DNA from 2 places in the Marinitoga okinawensis genome. Region 1 is predicted to be linked to the other one. Evidence: riboswitches for the same ligand, from Rfam matches in the RefSeq annotation. Region 1 holds a riboswitch; the other holds the start of a gene.
The links. A riboswitch is a leader RNA that binds a small molecule or an ion and turns the genes downstream of it on or off. The one in region 1 is predicted to bind lysine.
Positions count from the first base shown of each region.

Region 2: it holds a riboswitch for lysine, as region 1 does, so the genes downstream of both, ACZ5CK_RS04910 (aspartate-semialdehyde dehydrogenase) here and ACZ5CK_RS01055 (Na+/H+ antiporter NhaC family protein) in region 1, are expected to answer to the same signal.

Region 1 covers NZ_AP042422.1:236,834-240,429, reverse strand. The annotation lists gene ACZ5CK_RS01065 (amidohydrolase family protein) at 1-617, shown strand, start outside; gene ACZ5CK_RS01060 (4Fe-4S binding protein) at 634-1,725, shown strand; lysine riboswitch at 2,132-2,305, shown strand; gene ACZ5CK_RS01055 (Na+/H+ antiporter NhaC family protein) at 2,397-3,596, shown strand, end outside.
Region 2 covers NZ_AP042422.1:979,075-982,670, reverse strand. The annotation lists gene ACZ5CK_RS04915 (diaminopimelate decarboxylase family protein) at 1-689, opposite strand, end outside; gene ACZ5CK_RS04910 (aspartate-semialdehyde dehydrogenase) at 694-1,674, opposite strand; lysine riboswitch at 1,754-1,928, opposite strand; tRNA gene ACZ5CK_RS04905 (tRNA-Ser) at 2,208-2,298, opposite strand; gene ACZ5CK_RS04900 (thymidine kinase) at 2,396-2,950, opposite strand; gene ACZ5CK_RS04895 (ComEC/Rec2 family competence protein) at 2,951-3,596, opposite strand, start outside.

The sequences.
Region 1 (3,596 bases):
AATATGGTAAAAGAGTTGTGGAGAGACTAGAGGAATTTGATCTTTTAACTAAAAATTCTATTTTATCTCATTGTGTTCATATTGATGAAAAAGAAGCAGAAATCATATCAAAACATGATGTATATGTTGCCTTAAATCCAACATCTAATATGAATAATGCTGTTGGATTACCAAATTATATGCTATTAAAAAATAATAATATAAAAACTATTATTGGTAATGATGGTCTTGGATTTAATATAACACGTGAATATTTAAATCTTTATTATACACAAAAATATAGATATGAAGATCCTACATTCTTTAATTTTGTTGATTTAAAAAACAATATTGATAATGTATATAATCTTGCCGGGGAATTATTAGGAATAAAAATAGGAAGAATTAAAGAAGGTTATAAAGCAGATATGATTTCTTTTGATTATATTCCTTTTACACTACTTGATAAAAATAATATTTTTGGACATGTATTCTTTGGGATTTGGGATAAATTAGATGTTATTGACACAATAGTAAACGGTGAAATTTTAATGAAAAATAGAGAAGTAAAATATGATGTGAATAGTATTTATAATAATGCAAAAGAAATATCAAAAAAATTATGGGAAAGATTATAATCAGGGGGGTAAAATTATGGATTTAAGTACAGAATTTGCTGGAATAAAACTTAAAAATCCTTTAATGCCAGCTTCTGGACCACTCGTTGGCGATGATGAAAAAATGTTATATCTTGCCAGACTTGGCGTTGGGGGCATGGTAACAAAAACTATATCAACAAAAGCAGCTGAAGTTCCAAGACCATGTATATACGGGACAAATAACTATATAGTTAACGCAGAATTATGGTCAGAATTACCACCAGAAAAATGGATAAATGAAATATTACCAAAATTAAAAAAAGAATTGGATTTACCTTTAGTAGTTAGTGCAGGCTATACTAAGGAAGATATGGAAATATTAATACCTCAATTAGATAAATTTGCTGATGCATTTGAAATTTCCACGCATTATGTAGGAAAGAATTTAGATAATATAGCAGAAACTGTAAGAACTATTAGAGCAAATACAGACAAACCAATATTTATGAAAATGAGCCCTCATATACCAGATCCTGTTGAATTTGCGAAAATGGTATTAGCAAATGGCGGAACTGGTGTTGTTGCAATTAATTCTCTTGGACCAACTATGCTTATTGATATCGAAAACAGAACAAATCTAATTGGAAATGATAAAGGGCAAGTGTGGATTTCTGGTCCTGTTATTAAGAATTTAGGACTTGCACTTGTAAATACAATAAAAACTGCAGTCCCTGAAATACCTGTAATAGGTGTTGGTGGAATTGCTTCTGCTGATGATGTTATAGAATATTTATTAGCTGGTGCTGATGCGGTTCAAATGCTATCTGCAGCATTAATTAGGGGAAAACAATTGTATAAAACAATAGTTGATCAACTTCCTAAAGCTCTTGAAAAATATGGATTTAATAGTATAGATGAGGTTAAAAAAACCGGGTTAAAGAAAAAAGAAGTAGTATTTGAACCAAAATATCCAAAAATAGATTTAAATAAATGTACTTTCTGTAAATTGTGTGAAATGGTATGTCCATATTGGGCAATTACTGTTGATAAGGAAAATAAACAGGTTATAGTAGATGAAGATAAATGTTTTGGTTGTAGTTTATGTCAAAGCAGATGTCCTGTAAAAGCAATTAGTGGAGTTATATAATAGTATCTATAAAAGATGGCGTAAATCGCCATCTTTTTATATTAATAATTACTTTGCTTCTTCTAAAGTAGTTATTTATTGAAAACTCCCATTTTTATATTAATAATTCATTACTAAAATAATGAAAATTTAATTGTTATTGTGATGATTACGCATAACAAAATCTGTTTAATTATAATTAATACAAATTATTAAACAGATAATATATTAATCTTTTTTGACTTTATTTACGTTTTTATGATATAATAGCTTTGATTTTGTATTTGTGGTTAAAAATATTTCTGGAGGATTACATATTTTGCTTTTTTATAAATCCATAATAATTTATAATCCTATTATTTTCACAATCAAGAAATATTCAAGAAATATTTATGTGATAAACTCGATTAAAAAGTTAATATATCTAACAACAAACGGAGGCGCAACCAAGATGAGTAATCTATCTATCGCCAGGGTAGGTTCGGGATAGATGAAAGGCGAGGTTGCCGAAGGATGTAAGGTTTACCCACCTTACAGGCCTGGTTATGCAGGAAAGACCTGTATAACTGTCGCATACTATATGCGGAGAGCCGTTTGAAATAATTAATTTTATTTCAAATAGGCCTTCCACATGGAAGGCTTTTTTATTTTAAAAATAGTTATATATAAATCATTATGTGAGGAGGGAGTTTATGAAGAAAAAACTCGTGGTATTATTTATCATGGCGGCGTTTGTTTTAGTGGCGACCCTGGCTTTTGCTGAAGGAGGAGATGCAGCAAAAATAAATTATGGTTTTTGGTCTGTTATTCCTCCATTATTAGCTATAGTTTTAGCGTTTGTTACCAAAGAAGTTATTGTTTCGTTATTGCTTGGTGTTTTTTCAGGTGCACTAATTAATGTTTTTGCTACATCTAGCTCTGGATTTTTTATGAAATTAGTTGAGAGTTATACAAAAACATTACAATACCCGGTAAACGCTTTAGCTGACAGCTGGCATGCAGGAATTATTGTTTTCACCTTAGTAATAGGTGGTATGGTTGGAGTTATTGCTAAAATGGGTGGTACAAGGGCTATAGCAAATGCACTTGCAAAAAAAGCAAAAACTGCAAGGAGTGCTCAAGTTGCTACAGCATTAATGGGCGTTGTTGTGTTCTTTGACGATTATGCAAATACATTGATAGTTGGACCTACAATGAGACCATTAACAGATAAATTAAAGGTCTCAAGAGAAAAACTATCATATATTGTAGATTCTACTGCTGCTCCTGTTGCCACTATGGCAGCGATTTCTACCTGGATTGGTTATGAATTAGGATTAATTGGAGATGCTTTTAACTCAATTGGAGTTAAAGTAAATCCATATTCAGTATTTTTTAGTTCTATTCCATATAGGATGTATGGGATTTTTGCACTTGTAATGGTATTTATGGTTGGTGCAATGTTAAGAGATTTTGGACCAATGTATAAAGCAGAAAAAAGGGCAAGATTAACAGGTAAGGTTTTAGCAGATGATGCAGAACCAATGTTATCTACAGATTTTGAAAAAGATTTAGATAAAAGTGATATTCCATTAAGAGTTTCAAATGCTTTGGTGCCGATTTTAACATTGATTATTTTTGCATTCATTGGTTTATGGTATTCTGGTGGAGGTTTAGATAATCCTTTTACATGGGATGGAATTAGGGATGCTTTTGGTAATGCAGATGCTTCCGCTGCTTTAATATGGGCATCAGTATTAGCTAGTATAGTAGCTGTTGTAATGGCTGTTTCTCAAGGAATTATGACATTAAGAAAAGCTTTAGAAGCTTGGGTTGAAGGTGCAAAATCGTTAGTTATTACTACAATAATTTTAACTTTAGCATGGTCTATTGGCTCAATTGCTTCTGACCTT
Region 2 (3,596 bases), 740 kb from region 1:
TATGGAATACCAAATCCACCACCAATATCAATAAACTCAAATCCTATATTTAATACATTAGATAGTTCACTGACTGTTTTAAATATTATCTCTGTATTTTTCGTAATTAAGGTTGCATCTAATGTGTTTGAAATGAGCATTGCATGTAGTCCAAATCTTTTAACTCCTATCTCTTTCATCTTTTTATATCCTTCTATCAATTTATTAAAAGGCATTCCAAATTTTGAATTTACAGGATCGCCAATTATTTCTGTTCCAAAAGCTTCTTTAGGGGTATATCTTATAGAAGCTATTTTAGGAATTCCAATTTTTTCAATAAATTTATCAATATGACCTATATCATCAAAATTTATAATAGCTCCTAATTCATATGCTTTTTTGTATTCTTCTATAGGTGTATTATTTGAAGTAAATAATATATTTTCTCCTGTAATATTAACCATTTCTGACAAATATAATTCTGCTAATGAGCTACAATCTGTTCCACAATTATTTTTTCCTAAAATTCTCAAAATGTAAGGTGTGGGAGTAGCTTTAACAGCGAAGTATTCTTTGAATTCACCCCAGGAAAAAGCATTTTGTAATTTTTTTAATGAATTTAATATTTCTACTTCATCATATACATAAAATGGTGTTGGATACTTTTCTAATAACTGATGTATTTCATTTTCAAAAGGAAATTTTTTCATATTTTCACTCATCTCTATTATTGTTTAATTCATAATGTTTTAGTAATATTCTTACAGCATTTGTTGCAGCTCCAACTCTAACATTATCTGCTACAACCCAAATTAAAAATGTTGTTTCATCCATTTGTCTTAATCTTGATACGTATGTAATATCTGAACCAGCTACGTTTATAGGAGTTATTAGATTTTCTGTATATACCACATTGCCTACTGTTGATAGTAATTCTCTAATTTTTTCTATATTAGCTTTCTCCTTTACTCTAAAAGTAATACTTTCAGAATGCCCATATAATACAGGAACTCTAACTGCGGTAGGATAAACTTTAATACTATAATTATCATATATCTTTCTTGTTTCATTTACCATTTTCATTTCTTCTTCTGTAAAACCATTTTCTAAAACTGGCCCTATTATTGGTATGACATTATTGTTTATCATTTCTGGAAAGTGATTTATATTATTTATACTATTTTGTTGATCTAACAATTCTTTTATACCTTTATTTCCAGCTCCAGAAACTGCCTGATAAGTGCTTACAAAAATTTCTGAAATTCCTAATTCTTTTTCTACATTTCTTAAAGCTAATACCATTTGAATAGTAGAGCAATTAGGATTTGCAATAATACCTTTATATCCTTTAATAATATCTCCGTTTATTTCAGGAACAATCAAAGGAATATCTCTTACCATCCTAAAAGCTGAAGAATTATCTATTACAGTATTACCATATTCACTTGCAATTGGAGCATATTTTTTAGAAATAGAACCACCAGCAGAAAATAATAAATAATCATATTTTTCTTTCATTTTTTCTTCAGTTAATTCTTCAACATAATATATTCTATCTTTAAATTTAATTTCTTTCCCCTCAGATTTTTTACTTGCAAAGAGTCTTAACTCACTTATATCAACATTTCTTTCTTCTAATACCTTGACCATAGTTCTTCCAACTTCACCTGTTGCACCAACTACACCAACTTTCATATTCTCCCTCCTTTAAAATAAAACTGGCCTTCCGCATGGGAAGGCCAATATTTGAAATAATATTATAATATAACATATTATCTCAAACGGCTCTCCGCATGCAATCATGCGACAGTTGCATAGGTATTCCCTATACAACCAGGCATGTAAGACGGGTAAATCTTACACCCTTCGGCAACCTCGCCTTTCATCTACCCCAAGCCTACCCTAGCGATAGGTAGATTACTCATCTCGGTTGCGCCTCCGTTTGTTCGTAAAACATATTAACTTTTCCGTAGTTTAACAAATAATATTTAAAATTTGTTTTCTTGATAGTTATATTGATGTTAATATATTCATTTTATTTCTATTTTATTAACTTTCACTTTTATCCTTTTCATTCTCAAACGTTCTATAAATCGAATAATTGGACATCTCATTTTCCATTTTTCAAAAAAAGTCATTATATCCTCCAGATTATTTTTTAATTTTTGTTTAATATATTATATCATAAAATCTAAAATAAAAAAAGAGCAGGATAGACCTGCCCTTGATGGCGGAGAGAGTGGGATTTGAACCCACGGACGGGTTGTGCCCGTCACACGCTCTCCAGGCGTGCGCCTTAGACCGCTCGGCCATCTCTCCATCTTCACATTATTAACTTTCCAACATATTTTATCATAACTTTAGTATTTAGTCAACTACAATATAGGAACATTTTTGAAAATTAATATTAATAATATTAATTTTCTGAATTAAGTTTTTCATAACAATCTCTACATACAGCAATATATTTTTCAAAACCACCTACATCTATTTCAGAACCATTCCCAACAATTTTAAAAGATATAGTACCATTATATTCTCCACATTCATGACAAACCGCTTTTTTCTTTATGATTTCATCAGCATAAGCTGATAATAATATAGTAGTTTCAAAAGGATTATTTTTATAGGTTAAATCCAGACCTGAACAATATACATTAATGCCTTTTTTGATTAAATCAAGAATTACATCTTTTAAACCTGTATCAAAAAATTGAACTTCATCAACAAAAACAGCTTTTTCATCATAATCTAAAAAATTATACATTTCTTTAGATTCTTTTATGGGAATAGCTTCTACTTTTGTTCCAGTATGAGATACAACATATTCAGAGGCATATCTTGTATCAATTATTGGTTTGAAAACTTTTATTTTTTTCTTACCTAAAGTATATATTTCAACAAATGAAATGAGTTCTGATGTTTTTCCAGAATACATTGGCCCTACAATAAGAATAAATTTACCAGACATTTAAATTCCTCCTCTTATTGAATATTTTTTCATAAAAACATGGAACATAATTAAAAAAATAAAAGAAATTATGTATAATATTACGCTCCAATAACCTGTTAAGGTAATATATGGTATATATTTATTTATATATTGCAAAAAATATTTTATAATACCTATATAATCATTTACAATGTAACTAATCATATGGGGTAATGGTGCAATTATATATACAGCAGAAAAAAACATTAATGAATATACAATTGGGACAAAAATAATACTCAGCAATGGGCTTAATAATGAAAATCCATTAAAAAACAAGATACTCCAAGGTAGTACAGCTAAAAAAGCTGCAAAAGATATAAAAATAGGATTTTTTGTATATTCTATTATCAACAATATAGAAAATGCTGCAAAGTAACTCATCAAAAATCCAACTGAAAAAACAACATTTGGATTATACAATAAATTTGTTACACCAATTAAACCTAATAAATTTTTTGAATCAATATTAAATCCAACTAATTTATTAAATTCTATTAAAGATAATAACAAAACAGCTCTTGTAGCGGAATCAGAAAATCCTGTTATAGTTAAATAAAAAAACAGAAAAACTATTGTAAATAATCTCCTATAATTTATAGGCAATAATGTATAAGAATATATT